Regions from separate parts of the Alysiella filiformis genome, predicted to be linked through region 1. Evidence: predicted binding sites of a transcription regulator. Region 1 holds the regulator's gene; the other holds the start of a gene.

Region 1 (8,105 bases):
ACCATGGCACCCGACCAACGCATCAAATTTGACAAAGAATTGGAATTGAACTATTCGGTTATGTCGTCAGCAGGTGTGCGTTTCCGTGTGAATGCTTATCACGAGCAAGGTCGCGTGGGCATGGTGTGGCGGCGCATTACCACCAAAATTTTGACGGTGGACGATTTGCAATTACCACAAGGTTTGAAAGAATTGGCAATGCAGCCACGCGGCTTGCTGATTTTGGCAGGTGCAACGGGTTCGGGTAAATCCACTTCCATGGCGGCGATGTTGGACTGGCGCAACAAACACGCGGCAGGTCATATTGTTACCATTGAAGACCCTGTGGAATATTTGCACAAACCGATTAAATCCATTTTCACGCAGCGCGAATTGGGCGTGGACACCAATTCTTGGTCTATGGCGGTGCAATCTGCCATGCGTCAAGCACCAGACGTGGTGTGTGTGGGCGAGGTGCGTAACGAACACACCATGGAATATGCCTTGCAACTGGCACAAACGGGACACTTGTGTATTTTCACGATTCACGCCAACAATGCCGTGCAAACCATTGAGCGGATTATGAACTTCTATCCCGAAGAGCGTCATCAGCAGGTGTTGATGGACTTGGCTTTGAACGTGGTGGGCATCATTGGTCAGCGTTTGGCGCGTTTGAAAGAGGGCGGTCGCACGGCGATTGTGGATTTGCTGATTAACACGCCTGCCATGCAAGACCATATTTTCAAAGGCGAATTGATGGAAGCCATGTCGTTGATGAATCGTTCGGAAGTGGACGGTATGCAAACGTTTGACCAAGATTTGTTCCGTTTGTACACCGAAGGGCGCATTACTTATGATGAAGCCTTGCGCCAAGCTGAATCGGTGAACGACTTGCGTTTGCGCATTAAGTTGTGGGAAGAGGGCAATGCCGAAACCCATATCTTTGAACGTGTGAATGAATTGACTTTTAACTGATTCTAAAATCGCAACCGCAAGACTGATTTGGGTTTGCGGTTGTTGTTTTTCAGGCAGCCTGAAAACCCATTTTCCCCATTTTATTAAGGACAGCAATCATGCCCTTTTCTCTTCCTTCATCAAGCGGCGAAGTGTTTGACGCGGCACAACATTTGCCTTTGATTGTCTATTTTTACCCCAAAGACCACACCGCAGGTTGCACCACCGAAGGCTTGGATTTCAACCATTTGCTGCCTGAATTTCGCGCATTGGGTTACACGGTGGTCGGCATTTCGCGCGACAGCGTCAAAACCCACCAAAATTTTTGCGCGAAACAGGGCTTTCAATTTGAATTGTTGAGCGATACAGATGAAAGTGTGTGCAAACAATTTGATGTGTTGAAATTGAAAAAAATGTATGGAAAAGAACATCTTGGTGTTGAGCGCAGCACTTTTGTTTTGAATGAACAAGGCGAGATTGTCCACGAATGGCGCAAGGTAAAAGTTGCCAATCACGCGCAAGAAGTGCTGGATACCGTGAAACGCATTCAGGCTGCCTGAAATCAGTAGGGTGCAGCAATCTCTCTCCCTCTCCCTGTGGGAGAGGGCTGGGGAGAGGGGGCTTTAATCTTAAAATTTACCCTCTCCCTAACCCTCTCCCACAGGGAGAGGGGACAGTATAGTGGCACTTTTCAGGCTGCCTGAAAATAAACAAAAAAGGTTTAAACCAATGAAAATAAATCCAATTTTACCGCCAGCCATGTTGGGCATTTTGGGCGGTGGGCAGTTGGGCAGTATGTTCACAATGGCTGCAAAAACAATGGGTTATCGCGTTACTGTGCTTGACCCTGACCCGAATGCGCCTGCTGCACGTTTTGCCGATGTGCATTTGTGTGCGGCATTTGATGATGCCAATGCTTTGAAAGAATTGGCAAAATGTGCCGCCATCACCACCGAATTTGAAAATGTGAACGCCCAAGCCATGCGCGATTTGGCGCAACACACGCGCGTGTCGCCAAGCGGCGATTGTGTGGCGATTGCCCAAAATCGCATTTTGGAAAAACAATGGATACGCCAAGCGGGTTTGCAAACTGCACCTTATCAAGTCATTGAAAAAGAAGAAGATATTGGCGAACAAAGTTTGCCCTATTTATCGGGGATTTTGAAAACCGCCACTTTGGGTTATGACGGCAAGGGGCAAATTCGCGTGAACACGCTGCCTGAATTGCGGGCGGCATTTGCGGCGCATTGCGGTGTGCCTTGTGTTTTGGAGCGGCTGGTGGATTTGCGTGCGGAAATTTCTGTAATTGTGTGCCGTTTGAACGATGATGAAATTGCCACGTTTGACCCTGCCGAAAATCATCATGAAAATGGCATTTTGGCGTATTCCATTGTGCCAGCGCGGCTGCCTGAAACGCTGCAAAATCAAGCGCGTGGCATGGCAATTCGTTTGGCGAATGAGTTGGATTATGTGGGCGTGTTGGCGGTGGAAATGTTTGTGGTGGGCGATGAAGCCCATTTGCTGGTTAATGAGATTGCGCCGCGTCCACACAATAGCGGTCATCACACGATAGATGCTTGTTTATCCAGCCAATTTCAGCAGCAGGTGCGGCTGATGTGCGGTTTGCCGCCTGCGAAAACCGATTTGCTGTCGGCGTGTTGCATGGCGAATATTTTGGGCGATGTGTGGGGCGAAAATGGCAGTGAACCGAATTGGCAAGCGGTTTTCAGGCAGCCTGAAACGCATTTGCATTTGTATGGCAAAACGCAAGCAAGGGCAGGGCGCAAAATGGGGCATTTTACCGTGTTGGCAGACCACGCCAATCGCGCATTTGATTTGGCAAAACAAGCACATGGCGAATTGAGAAAATGACAAAAAGGCGGATAATGGCATTTTATCCGCCTTTTTGTGTTTTCAGGCTGCCTGAAATCAAATCACATCGGATTTACCCGAGCAGCCTGCCACCAAATCTTTCAATGCACGGGCTTGCAAAATTTGAATGTGTTTGTGTTCCACCGAAATCCAGCCTTCTTGGTTGAAACGCGACAAGGTTCGGCTGACCGTTTCCAGTTTCAAACCCAAATAGCTGCCAATTTCCTCGCGCGACATACGCAAAATGAAATCGTTGGCGGCAAAACCGCGCGTTTGCAAACGTTGTGATAAATTCAGCAAAAATGCCGCCAAACGCTCTTCGGCGCGCATATTGCCCAACATCATCATCACATTTTGGTCGCGTATGATTTCTCGGCTCATCAGGCGCATAAAATGCGTTTGCAGGCTGGGTACGCGCTTGACCAAATCTTCCATACGCGCAAAGGGCAATTCACACACTTCGCTGTCTTCCAGCGCAATGGCATCGTTGATGTAGATGTTGTTGCCGATGCCGTCCATGCCCATCAGTTCGCCCGACATGAAAAAGCCCGTAACTTGGTCGCGCCCATCTTGCGTGCCAACGGTGGTTTTGAAAAAGCCCGTGCGTATGGCAAACAGCGACACAAAAGTTTCGCCAGCGTGAAACAGGTAATCGCCTTTTTTTAAGCGGCGACTTTGGCGAATCACGCTATTGAGTTGTTCCAAATCGTGTTTGTGTAAACCAACAGGCAGGCAAAGTTCGCGTAATGAACATTCTGAACACTGGGTTTTGATGTGCAAAATTGGGTTCGCCATGATGAATTTAAGCCCATTTTTCAAAAATTTTTAAAAACAAATACACAGAACGGCTGATTTTGATACAAATCAAAGCGAGTATATTTAAATCGCGCTATTTTAACAAATTTTCCCCAAATTCGCCCAAAATCTTTAAAATAGCCTTTCTTAAAATGAAAACCGATACACAAATCCATGAAAACAATCACAATTACACAAGAAAATCACACGCTGTTTGATTTTGACCGCGATTTAATCGCCAGTTTGCCTGCCAGTGGTCCACGTTACACATCGTATCCCACCGCCGACCGCTTTCATGTGGGTTTCAGGCAGCCTGAATATGAAAACACTTTGGCAAAAACCTTTAAAAACAATCTTGAACCTGTTTCATTGTATGTGCATATTCCGTTTTGCAATGTGATTTGCTACTACTGCGGCTGCAATAAAGTCATCACCAAAGACACGCGCAAAGCCGATGAATATTTGCTTTATTTGGAAAAAGAAATGGCTTTGCTGCAACCGCATTTGCACGGCAAACGCCCTTTGGCGCAACTGCATTTTGGTGGCGGCACCCCCACTTTTTTGAACGATGAACAGTTGGAGCGCGTGTTCAAAATGATACGCGAACATTTTGAATTGCTGCCCGATGGCGAATATTCCATTGAAATTGACCCGCGCAAAGTCAGCCGTGAAAGCGTGTTCAAATTGGGCAAATTGGGTTTCAATCGCATGAGCGTGGGCATTCAGGATTTTGACCCCAAAGTTCAGGCAGCCGTAAACCGCATTCAAACCGTTGAAGAAACAAAAGAAGTGATAGACGCGGCGCGTGAGGCAGGTTTCAAATCCATCAGCGTGGATTTGATTTACGGCTTGCCACACCAAACGGTGGAAAGCATCAAACCCACTTTGGATACGGTGCTGTCGGAACTCAATCCCGACCGTTTGGCTTTGTATCATTACGCGCATTTGCCGCACATTTTTAAGCCACAACGCCGCATTGACACCAATGCCGTGCCGTCTAGCGAAGAAAAATTGGACATTTTGCAATATGCCGTGCATTTGTTGGACGAAAAAGGCTATGTTTTCATTGGCATGGACCATTTTGCCAAACCCGAAGATGAGCTTGCCATTGCGCTGAAACAAGGGCGATTGCAACGCAATTTCCAAGGCTATTCCACCCATGCCGATTGCGATTTGGTGGCGATTGGTGTGAGCAGCATTGGCAAGGTGGGCAACACATACAGCCAAAATGAAAAAGAGTTGCCCGAATATTATGCCGCTTTGGATGCAGGACATTTGCCCATTTTGCGCGGCTATGAGTTGAACGATGACGATGTGTTGCGCCGCCAAATCATTCAAGATTTGATGTGCCGTTTTGCGCTGGAATTGTCGGAATATGGGGTTGATTTTGCGGATTATTTTGCCGATGAAATGCACGATTTGGGCAATATGGCAAAACTCGGCTTGATTGAGTGGAATGCGGTTTCAGGCAGCCTGAAAGTAACGCCCAAAGGTCGTTTTTTGATTCGCAATATTGCCATGATTTTTGATTACCACTTGCGCCACAAAGAAACGCAAGCCAAATATTCGCAAACGGTGTAAAAAAACAGGCTGAAACCTGTGCAAAACCCACTTTTAAATTGATGTAGGGGCGGATTTTATATCCGCCCCTTTTCAATTTAGGTTTCATGCATTTCAAAATAGGACAAGTGTAGGGTGCAACTTGTTGCACCATTTTCCTGATAAAACATGGATTTGGTGCAACAAGTTGCACCCTACATGGTGTTTCATTTTGTATTGATAAAAATAAAAATTTCTGCAAGTTTAAACAGGGCAGATATGAAATCTGCCCCTACGAATTGAGTTTTGCAAAAGTTTCAGGCAGCCTGAAATCCAATTCAATTATGCCAAATCTTGAAACAAAGGCGTGGACAAATAACGTTCGCCATAAGAAGGCAACACCACCACAATCAATTTGCCTGCATTTTCAGGTTTGGCAGCCAACTGCAATGCCGCCCACACCGCCGCACCCGATGAAATGCCCACCAGCACACCCTCTTTTTGCGCCATATCACGCGCGGTGGCAAAAGCCGCCTCGTTGGGTACTTGAATGATGCCGTCATACACTGCCGTGTTCAATGCTTTGGGGATAAAGCCTGCGCCAATGCCCTGAATGGGGTGAGGTCCTTTTTGTCCACCGCTCAACACGGGCGAGGCTTCTGGCTCAACCGCAAAAACCTGCACATTGGGGTTTTTCGCTTTCAGGGTTTCGCCCACGCCAGTGATGGTGCCGCCTGTGCCAACGCCAGCCACGAAAATGTCCACTTTACCGTCTGTGTCGCGCCAAATTTCTTCGGCGGTGGTGTGGCGGTGGATTTCGGGATTGGCAGGATTTTCAAACTGTTGTGGCATAAAATACACATCAGGATTGCTGTTTACCAATTCTTGTGCTTTGGCAATCGCACCGCCCATGCCTTCGGAGGCAGGGGTCAAAACCAATTCTGCACCGTAAGCGCGTAAAAGCATACGGCGTTCTTGGCTCATGCTTTCGGGCATGGTAATGACCAATTTGTAGCCTTTTGCCGCGCAAACCATTGCCAAGCCAATGCCTGTGTTGCCCGAAGTGGGTTCAACAATAATGGTATTGGCTTTGATTTTGCCTGCTTTTTCGGCATCGGCAATCATGGCGGCGGCAATGCGGTCTTTCACGCTGCTGGCTGGATTGAAAAATTCCAATTTGGCAACGATTTTGGCAGGCAAATTTTCGCTGACGCGATTGAGTTGCACCAAAGGGGTGTTGCCGATTAAGTCGGTGATGTTGTTGGCAATATTCATCTTTTCCAAATCCTTATTCTTGATAAAAAAACAAATGGCATTCTAAAAGCAAAGCAGGCAAAAAACAAATAATTTATCTGACTTTGGTTTAGAAGTGGTACTTCTAAATGGCAAAAAATGCGCTAAATAACGCGAATTCGGGATAAAAGTGATTGATAAATTGAAGTAACTTTACCCCCTCTCATTGTGGAAGAGGGTATGTGTTCAACAAGACCTCTCTCCAATTCTCTCCCATAGGGATAGAGAGCTGGTTTGTTGGCAAATTAACCGTTACTTACCCCAAGTTCACGTTAAATAAAGACAAACAGCCCCATAAATCCACTTTTCAGGCTGCCTGAAAAACCGACAAATGCACTCAACAATGCTAAAATACGCACCGTTAAAAATACACATCAAGGAACAAATCATGGCTTTATTGCAAATTGCCGAACCGAATATGTCTGCTGCGCCCCATCAACACCGTTTGGCGGTGGGCATTGATTTGGGGACGACCAACAGCTTGGTTGCCACCGTTAAAAGCGGTGCAGCGAGCTGTTTGCCAGATGAAACAGGTGCGGTTGCCGTGCCATCGGTGGTGCGTTATTTGGGCGATGATAATGCGGTTGTGGGAAAAAAAGCCCTTGAACAACAAAAACTTGACCCGCAAAACACCATTTCATCTGCCAAACGTTTAATTGGGCGCACACTGCCTGAAATTGACACCACGCATTTGCCCTATCGTTTTGGCGCGTCAGACAAAATCATTGAATTGCAAACCAAAAATGGTTTAAAAACCCCCATTGAAGTGTCTGCCGACATTTTGCGTGTGTTGAAAGACCGTGCCGAGCAATCGTTGGGGGGCGATTTGGTGGGCGCGGTGATTACCGTGCCAGCCTATTTTGATGACGCGCAACGCCAAGCCACCAAAGACGCGGCACGTTTGGCAGGTTTGAACGTGTTGCGTTTGCTCAACGAACCCACCGCCGCCGCCATTGCCTACGGTTTGGACAACGCCGCCGAAGGCACGTTTGTGGTGTACGATTTGGGTGGCGGCACGTTTGACGTTTCCGTGTTGCAGCTTTCCAAAGGCTTGTTTGAAGTGAAGGCAACGGGTGGCAATTCTGCTTTGGGTGGCGATGATTTTGACCACCGCTTGTTTTGCCATATTGTTGAAAAACATCAACTTTCCATTACCGATGAACGCGATGTGCAACTGTTGTTTGGTTTGGTTCGCGCTGCCAAAGAAGCGTTGAGCAGGCTGCCTGAAACCGAAATCGCCACCGAATTGCAAGACGGTACGCCACTTCGCACCGTCATCACACGCGCTGAATTTCACGCGTTGACCCAGCATTTGGTCGCCAAAACCCTTGAACCTGTTAAGCAAGCCCTGAAAGACGCTGGCGTGTCCAAATCCGACATCAAAGGCGTGATTATGGTGGGCGGTGCCACGCGCATGTTGCACGTTCAACAGGCGGTGGGCGCGTTTTTTGGGCAAACGCCACTCAATAATTTGAATCCCGATGAGGTGGTGGCTTTGGGTGCAGCCATGCAAGCCAATGTTTTGGCTGGCAATAAAAACGATGGCGAATGGCTGTTGTTGGACGTAACACCGCTTTCTTTGGGCTTGGAAACGTATGGCGGGCTGGCTGAAAAAATCATTCCGCGCAACAGCACTTTGCCCACCGCGCGCGCCCAAGAATTTACCACTTTCA
Region 2 (8,105 bases), 210 kb from region 1:
TGAATGTTAAAGCCATGAGCAAACGCCAAAGCCGCGCCTTCTTTCAAATTGGGCGCAATTTCATTTTTGTAAACAACGGGTTGATTTTCATCGGGCAACAAAATCATCACCACATCGGCTTTTTGGGTGGCTTCGGCAACGCTCAAAGTTTCAAAACCAGCCGCCACAGCCTTGTTCCAAGATGTGCCTTGACGCAAACCAATCACCACATTCACACCCGAATCTTTCAAATTCGCAGCGTGGGCATGACCTTGCGAACCATAGCCAATAATGGCAACAGTTTTACCTTTAATCAAAGACAAATCGGCATCTTTATCGTAAAAAACTTGCATTTCTTTTCCTTTTGCAAAAAATAAATGGGAAAACGGTTATCGGAAAAACTGTTTTCAGGCTGCCTGAAAATGCGGTTTTGTGTAAAAACAACATTTTATCGGATTAACACAACGCTTGTGCCGTTGAATTGAGCCAAACAATTAAACGGACAAATTTTACACTATTTTTACCCACAGAAAAAGCTGCCTGAAACGTTTTCAGGCAGCTTTTTTCTTTTTTCAAACGAATTGTTTTAACCTTCAATTTTCACTTCAACGCGGCGACCTTCGGCATTATCGCCTTTGCCACCTGTGCTGTTTTCAGGTTTACGCAATTCCATGCTTTCCGCTTTCACGCCTTGCTTTTTCAAGAAAGCCTGTACCGCTTCGGCACGTTTTTTGGACAATTTGGCATTGCTTTCCGCATTGCCTGTGCTGTCGGTAAAACCACTGATGACCAGTTTTTTGCCTGCTTTGGCGGCTTTCACGATTTCGGCTGCCACTTTGTCGGCTTCGGGAGCCACATCGCTCTTGGCAGTAGCGAAATAGAATTTCACCACACCGTTTTCGTTTACCACGCTGGCTTTATCAGCCGCAACAGGGGCTTTGTCTTCCACAGCAGGTTCAGAAACCGCCGCCTCCACCGCAGGGCTGGCTGAAACCGCCTCGGCAGGGCTTGCAGCAACAGGAGCAGGCTCAGCAACAGGTTCTGCTTTTGCCGCTTGTTCCTCAGCAGGTGCCACGCCACGAACCGCATTTTTGGTATCGGTTGGCAAGGCTTTGCCTTCTGGGTGTGATTTACCCCAAACATAAGCAGTCAGCAAGTGGATTTTCTCTTTGGTCAAGAAACCTTCCCAAGCAGGCATTTGGTTATGGCGACCACCTGTAATGGTTTCAATGATGCCTTTTTCGCTGCCATTCCACAACCAAACATCATCGGTCAAATTCGGTGCCATGCCTTGATTGCCACTGCCATCAGCACCATGACACACGGCACAATTTGCAGCAAAAATCTCTTTACCGCGAATGGCACGCTCTTCATTATGCTCACGACCCGACAAAGACATCACGAAATGCGCCGCATCACGCACACGCTCTTCGCCCAACACAGGTCCCCATGCTGCCATCACACCCAAACGACCTTTGGTAATGGTTTCCTGAATGTGTTCAGGCGTACCACCATAAAGCCAGTCTGTATCGGTCAAATTGGGGAAACCGCGTGAACCTTGCGCGTCCGAACCATGGCATTGAATACAATAAGTATCAAACAGGTTTTTACCCATGGTCATGGCTTCAACATTTTGTGCAGCCTCGGTAACGCTCATGCCCGAATATTTGGCATACAATGCGCCCGTTTCCGCTTCGGCTTTTTTCATTTCATCTTGATATTGGCTCACGCTGCTCCAAGTTTTTCCATTGAAACCAATGCCCTTGAAATCGCCCAAACCAGGGTAAAAAACCAAGTAGCCAATACCAAAAAGGATGGTCATGATGAACATATAAAACCACCAACGTGGCAAGGGGTTGTTGTATTCTTCAATACCGTCCCACGAATGCCCCATGGTTTTAACATCTTCACCTTTTTTCACTTTGACCACGTTTTGCGACAGCAAAAGCCAAACAATCCAGATGATACTGCCTACGACAATGGCAACAATATAATAGTGCCAAAAGGGGGAAGTGAATTGTGATTCCATTATTTTGCTCCGTTATCAGGTTTGATTTGGGCAGGTTCTGGTGTATCGGGGTCGTCAATGATGCTGTGTGCAGCATGATTGTAGTTGCCCTTATTGCGCTTGTTGAACACAATCAACAGCACCAATAAAAAACTCATAAATACGATAACGGTAAACAATACCTTTGCCCAAATCAATTCCATGATGTTTTACCTTTTATTTTTCAATGCCAAACCCAAACCTTGCAGATAGGCAACCACAGCGTCCAATTCAGATTTGTTTTTCAGCTCATCGGCTGCTTTGGCATAATCTTCCTCGGTGTAGGGTACGCCCACTTTATTCAAGGCTTTCATGTGGCGAACCACTTCATCTGCGTCCACTTTATTGCGCGCCAACCATGGGAAGGCTGGCATATTGGATTCTGGCACAACATCGCGTGGATTGAGCAAGTGAATGCGATGCCATTCATCGGAATAGCGACCGCCCACACGCGCCAAGTCAGGACCTGTGCGTTTGGAACCCCATTGGAATGGGTGGTCGTAAACCGATTCGCCTGCCACAGAGTAGTGTCCGTAACGTTCGGTTTCGGCACGGAAAGGGCGAACTTGTTGTGAATGGCAGTTGTAGCAGCCTTCACGCACATAAATGTCGCGTCCTGCTACCTGTAAAGCATTATAGGGTTTGACACCTTCGGTTGGGGTAATCACTTCCTTACTGGCAAACAGGGGAACAATTTGCACCAACAAACCAAAGCTAATCACAATCAATGTGAATACAATCAAAAAACCCACTTTTTCTTCAACTAATGGTTGTAATTTCATTTTTAATCGCCTACTTTCTGTTTAGTGGTGTTGAGATTGTGTCAAAGCAGGGATTTCCGCTTCCACAGGTTTACCCCGCGTGATGGTGCGATACACATTGTACGCCATGATAACCATGCCGCTTACATAGAACGCGCCACCCAAGAAACGAATGAAATAGAAAGGCATAGAACGGCTAACTGATGCCACAAAAGAGTGGGTTAATGTGCCGTCTGGGTTCAATTGGCTCCACATGATGCCTTGTGTTACACCCGACACCCACATTGATGTGATGTACAACACCACGCCCAAAGTGGCAATCCAGAAATGCACGTCAATCAATTTGGTGCTGTACATTTCTTTTTGACCGTACAAACGGGGTACGAGGTAGTAGATGGAACCGATGGTAACAAAGCCCACCCAACCCAATGCGCCAGAGTGAACGTGTCCCACTGTCCAGTCGGTGTAGTGGCTCAATGCGTTCACGGATTTGATGGACATCATGGGTCCTTCAAATGTGGACATACCGTAGAATGATAAAGACACCACCAAGAATTTCAAAATGGGGTCGGTGCGCAATTTGTGCCATGCGCCAGACAGGGTCATGATGCCGTTAATCATGCCACCCCAAGATGGGGCAAACAGGATAATGGACAATACCATACCCAAAGATTGTGTCCAATCAGGCAATGCGGTGTAGTGCAAGTGGTGAGGACCTGCCCACATATAGGTAAAAATCAATGCCCAAAAATGCACCACCGACAAACGGTAGGAGTAAACGGGACGACCTGCTTGTTTGGGTACGAAATAGTACATCATGCCCAAAAATGCGGCAGTTAAGAAGAAACCCACGGCATTATGACCGTACCACCATTGCACCATGGCATCAATCGCGCCATAGTACACTGAGTAGGATTTGAACCAACCTGCGGGAATCGCCATACTGTTCACAATATGCAACAACGCAACGGCTAAAATAAATGCGCCATAAAACCAGTTTGCCACATAAATGTGTTTGATTTTGCGATTGGAAATCGTACCAAAAAACACCACTGCATAAACAACCCAAATAATGGTCAGCAAAATGTCAATTGGCCATTCCAATTCGGCGTATTCTTTACCCGATGTGTAGCCCAAAGGCAGGGTAATCACCGCCAGAACAATGATGAGTTGCCAGCCCCAAAAGGTAATTGCTGGCAAAATATTGCCGCCAAACAAACGAACATTACACGTTCGTTGCACGACATAATAAGACGTGGCAAATAAGCCACAACCGCCAAAGGCGAAAATCACGGCATTGGTATGCAGTGGGCGAATGCGTCCAAAGTGGAACCAAGGCGCAACGTCTGACAAGTTTAAGGCTGGCCAGTAAAGCTGTGCGGCGGCAATCACGCCCACCAACATACCGACTATGCCCCAAACTACCGTCATGATGGCGAACTGGCGCACCACTTTGTAGTTGTAAGTTTGCGTTTCCATGAAAAAAGTCTCCATTTATATGGCGTTTGGTTTGATGGATTTCTGCTTGTGTATCAAAATATTGCACCCAAGCATCACCCAATTCTCTTCATTTTTATCCAAATTGTGTAAACTTAATGCACCATTCAGATAACTTAATTTAGCATTTTAAAACAAAACGGTCTTTCCTACCAAGTAAAATAATGGTAAAACAGCGTTTTCAGGCTGCCTGAAACGGCTTTACGGCATTTTTTGTGCAAGATTAGCCAAATTTGCGCTGGCACCACTTGATAAATATCAAATCAAGCGATTTTTACGTTTTTTTAACACAATTTTGGGTGCAAAATCGGTTTGTTTCCCACACATCATTTTTTATTTTAATTGGATTGATTTATGTTCCACTACACACTTATCCCCCAACCGCAACAACACATTTGGCACATTACTTTGTCGTTTGACCACATTGCTGGCAGCCCCAATTTGCTCAAATTGGCAAACTGGGTGGCGGGCAGCTACATGATTCGGGATTTTTCGCGACACATTTTGGGCTTTCAGGCTGCCTGCAATGGCGAAGACTGCGAAATGTATCAACTGGACAAAAACACTTGGCAATTACCCGACCAAGACGGTCATTATGTGGTGCATTATGCGGTGTATGCCAACGATTTGTCGGTACGCGCCAGCCTGTTGGACACGCAGCGTGGTTTCATTGATGGTGCGTGTTTGTTTTTGTATGCACCCCATCGCCAAAATGAAGTACACGAAGTGGAATTGGCGGGGCTGCCTGAAAATTGGCAAATCGTCAGCACCCTGCCACGCATCAGCGAAACGCATTTTCAGGCAACCAGCTACGCCGAATTGACCGACCACCCCATAGAAATGGGCGAACACATTGAAATTTTGCGTTTTGAGGCACACAGCATACCGCATTTCATCGCATTGAGCGGCTACTACCGCGATTTTGACCGCCAACGCCTGATAGACGACTGCCAACGCATTTGCGAATACGAAATTGACCTGTTTCCGCGCCCTACCCCATTCACGCACTATTTGTTTTTACTGTATTTGGGCGATGGCATTTACGGTGGCTTGGAACACATCAGCAGCACCGCCCTGCACGCCGACCGCAAAGCCCTGCCTGCCTACAACATGGGCGAAGCCAACGCCGCCTACACCGAATTACTGGGCTTAATCGCACACGAATATTTTCACGCATGGAATGTCAAATCCTTCAAACCAACCGTATTCCAACCCTATGATTTGGAAAAAGAAACCTACACCGAACAACTGTGGGCATACGAAGGCATCACATCATATTATGACGATTTGACTTTGGTACGCAGTGGCGTGATTTCAGTCAGCAATTATTTGAATTTATTGGCAAACACCATGACGCGCGTTCAACGCAACGCAGGGCGCAAATGGCAAAGTTTGGCACAATCCAGCTTTGCCGCGTGGCACAAATATTACAAACAAGACGAAAATTCGCCCAATGCCATCACCAGCTACTACCAACATGGCGCATTGTTTGCCCTGTGCTTGGATTTGGTGATTCGTGAGAACAGCGAATACAGCCTTGATTTTGTGATGCAAAATCTCTACCAACGCTTTTTGGACACAGGCGCAGGCACCCAAGAAGGCGAATGGCAAACCCTTGCCAGCGAATACACAGGATTGACTTTAAACGATTTTTTCAACTACGGCTTATACAGCACCGAAGATTTGCCTTTGGCAATGTGTTTGCGTCAAGCAGGCATTGAATTGCGCTGGCTGCCTGAAAACCGCAGCTCGGGCAACGGCAAATTGGTCAGCGAATTTCCCGATTTCGCACCACAAGCCGAACTGGGCTGCCGCTACACGCAAAACAAAGATGGCGCGGTCATTTCCCACGTTTTTTCAGGCAGCAGCGCAGAAGAAGCCACACTCAAACCCAATGACAAAATCATTGCCGTCAATGGTTTAGCTTGTACAGACTTTGCCGCACAAACGCAAACGGCGGTGGGCGATGTGCATGTGTTGCATTTTTTCCGCGAAGGCGTGTTGCGCCACACCGAATTGACGGTTCAGGCAGCCGAACCGCATACCGCCTACTTGAAAATTGTGGACGAAGATTTGTTGCAACAATGGTTATTCAATCAAAAATCGCAATAATTGAATTGAAATCATGAAAAAAATGCTGCCTGAAAACCTTAAAATGTTTTTTCAGGCAGCATTTTTTGCCAAAACGATTATTTTTTCGGCGATGAATCGCGTTTGCGCCACAAATACCACGCCGCCAACGCGCCCAACCACACAAACCACGTTTTCACAAACAGCAAAAACAATTCAAACAAAAAATGCCCACTGGCAATCAGCGCGTGTTTCACGCTCAACCACATCGGTTCGCGATATTGTTTTGCCAAAGATTCGCTGTCGGTCAGCACCGATTTCATCACATTTTCAGGCTGGCTGAAATGCAAATTGACGGTGGCATAATCCACTTTATCTTTCAATTCAAATTGTTGCATTTTCGCCTCATCTTCACGTTCACGCGCGGCAAATTGGTTTTCAATGGTGCGTTCTTTGTCGCTGTGGTCGGCGATTTTGGGCGTGGCTTGTTGATTCAACTGCTGCAAGGCTTGGGCTTTTTGCTGCTCGCGTTGGGCGGTCAAAATTTCACGCTGCATATTGACGAAAATGTCTTGTGCCTCATAATTTTGCTTTTCCAACAATGTGATATGCGGCTGCAAACCATGCAAAAACACCTGCGCTTTATCACGCGGCACACGCACAATCAAATCGGCAGAACTCACATAACGCTCAATATTCAACAACATACCGTCTGATTGTTTGAAAGCATCATGGGCGATGATGGTACTATGCGTTTGATTGGAAACGACAAATCCACCATACTGCACGGCAAGCTGTTCAATCGCCACCGAAGTTTTGCGAACATCATCGGTGCGGAACGTCAAATCCGCGCTGACCACAAATGGGCGGTGTGAAGGCAACGTGTGCGTGGCAACTTCGGTTGGCGGATTGGTCAATTTATTTTCAATGACTTGCGGATTTTGCTGGCTTGCTTGCTCGGTGTTCGCCACATAAGCTGCCACAGCCGATGCACTTGCGCCGGGCGTGTTGGCATCGGCACTCATGCTGGTTTCGGCTGCTGCTGTTTGTTGTACGGCAATCGGCTGCGATTCGTGCTGTCCACCACAGGCTGCCAAAAACGCGCTGGCAATCCAGATGGTAATCATTTGTTTTTTCATGGCAACTTCCTTTCTGTTTGTTTTTTCATACCACCTTTCAGTACACGACAAAAATCTTTCAGGCTGTCTGCAACCTCCCCTGCTGGCGGGGGAGGGTTAGGGTGGGGGTGGCTCGTTGCGTTTCTAACCCCCACCCCAGCCCTCCCCCTTACATAGGGGGAGGGGGCAGGTTTGTGGCAATATCAAAAAATGTCGTGTACTGTAAGAATGCCTGAAATTCATTTTTCATGATTTTGATTCATTTTTTGCTGCACTTTATTGAAAAATCCGCGCAAAATATCAATGTCTTCGGTGGTCGTGTCCGCCCGATTAAACAGCGAATGCAAACGGCGTACCATGCGTTCTTGGTTGCGTTTGTGGAAAAAATCCAAATTTTCCATTGTTTGTTCAAGATGTTGCACCATGCCTGCCACTTGGTCGGCGGTGGCAAGATTGCGCTCGGGAATCAGGTGCGACATATCCGCATTCACTTGGCTGAACAATTCGTAGCACACCACTTGCACCGCCTGCGCCAAATTCAGCGAAAAATAATTGGGGTTGCCCGAAATCGTCATCAGGCGATTGCAATGCTGCACTTCGTCTATGCTCAAACCAAAGGTTTCGTTGCCAAAC

Evidence for each region. The regulator FNR, encoded in region 1, switches genes on or off when oxygen is low (the NO sensors DNR and NnrR bind a similar motif). The targets are predictions, from matches to a motif close to TTGATNNNNATCAA.
Region 2: the regulator FNR is predicted to act here: its motif matches at 4,533-4,546, upstream of ccoN (cytochrome-c oxidase, cbb3-type subunit I).

What each region holds. Positions count from the first base shown of each region.
Region 1 is NZ_CP059564.1:1,541,756-1,549,860, forward strand. It holds gene H3L97_RS07665 (PilT/PilU family type 4a pilus ATPase) at 1-954, shown strand, start outside; gene H3L97_RS07670 (peroxiredoxin) at 1,053-1,493, shown strand; gene H3L97_RS07675 (5-(carboxyamino)imidazole ribonucleotide synthase) at 1,663-2,805, shown strand; gene fnr (fumarate/nitrate reduction transcriptional regulator Fnr) at 2,863-3,600, opposite strand; gene hemN (oxygen-independent coproporphyrinogen III oxidase) at 3,775-5,181, shown strand; gene cysK (cysteine synthase A) at 5,482-6,414, opposite strand; gene H3L97_RS07695 (hypothetical protein) at 6,615-6,752, shown strand; gene hscA (Fe-S protein assembly chaperone HscA) at 6,821-8,105, shown strand, end outside.
Region 2 is NZ_CP059564.1:1,328,431-1,336,535, reverse strand. It holds gene ilvC (ketol-acid reductoisomerase) at 1-332, opposite strand, end outside; gene ccoP (cytochrome-c oxidase, cbb3-type subunit III) at 566-2,008, opposite strand; gene H3L97_RS06595 (cbb3-type cytochrome oxidase subunit 3) at 2,008-2,190, opposite strand; gene ccoO (cytochrome-c oxidase, cbb3-type subunit II) at 2,197-2,808, opposite strand; gene ccoN (cytochrome-c oxidase, cbb3-type subunit I) at 2,830-4,266, opposite strand; gene H3L97_RS06580 (M61 family metallopeptidase) at 4,639-6,396, shown strand; gene H3L97_RS06575 (DUF4349 domain-containing protein) at 6,474-7,493, opposite strand; gene H3L97_RS06570 (RNA methyltransferase) at 7,712-8,105, opposite strand, start outside.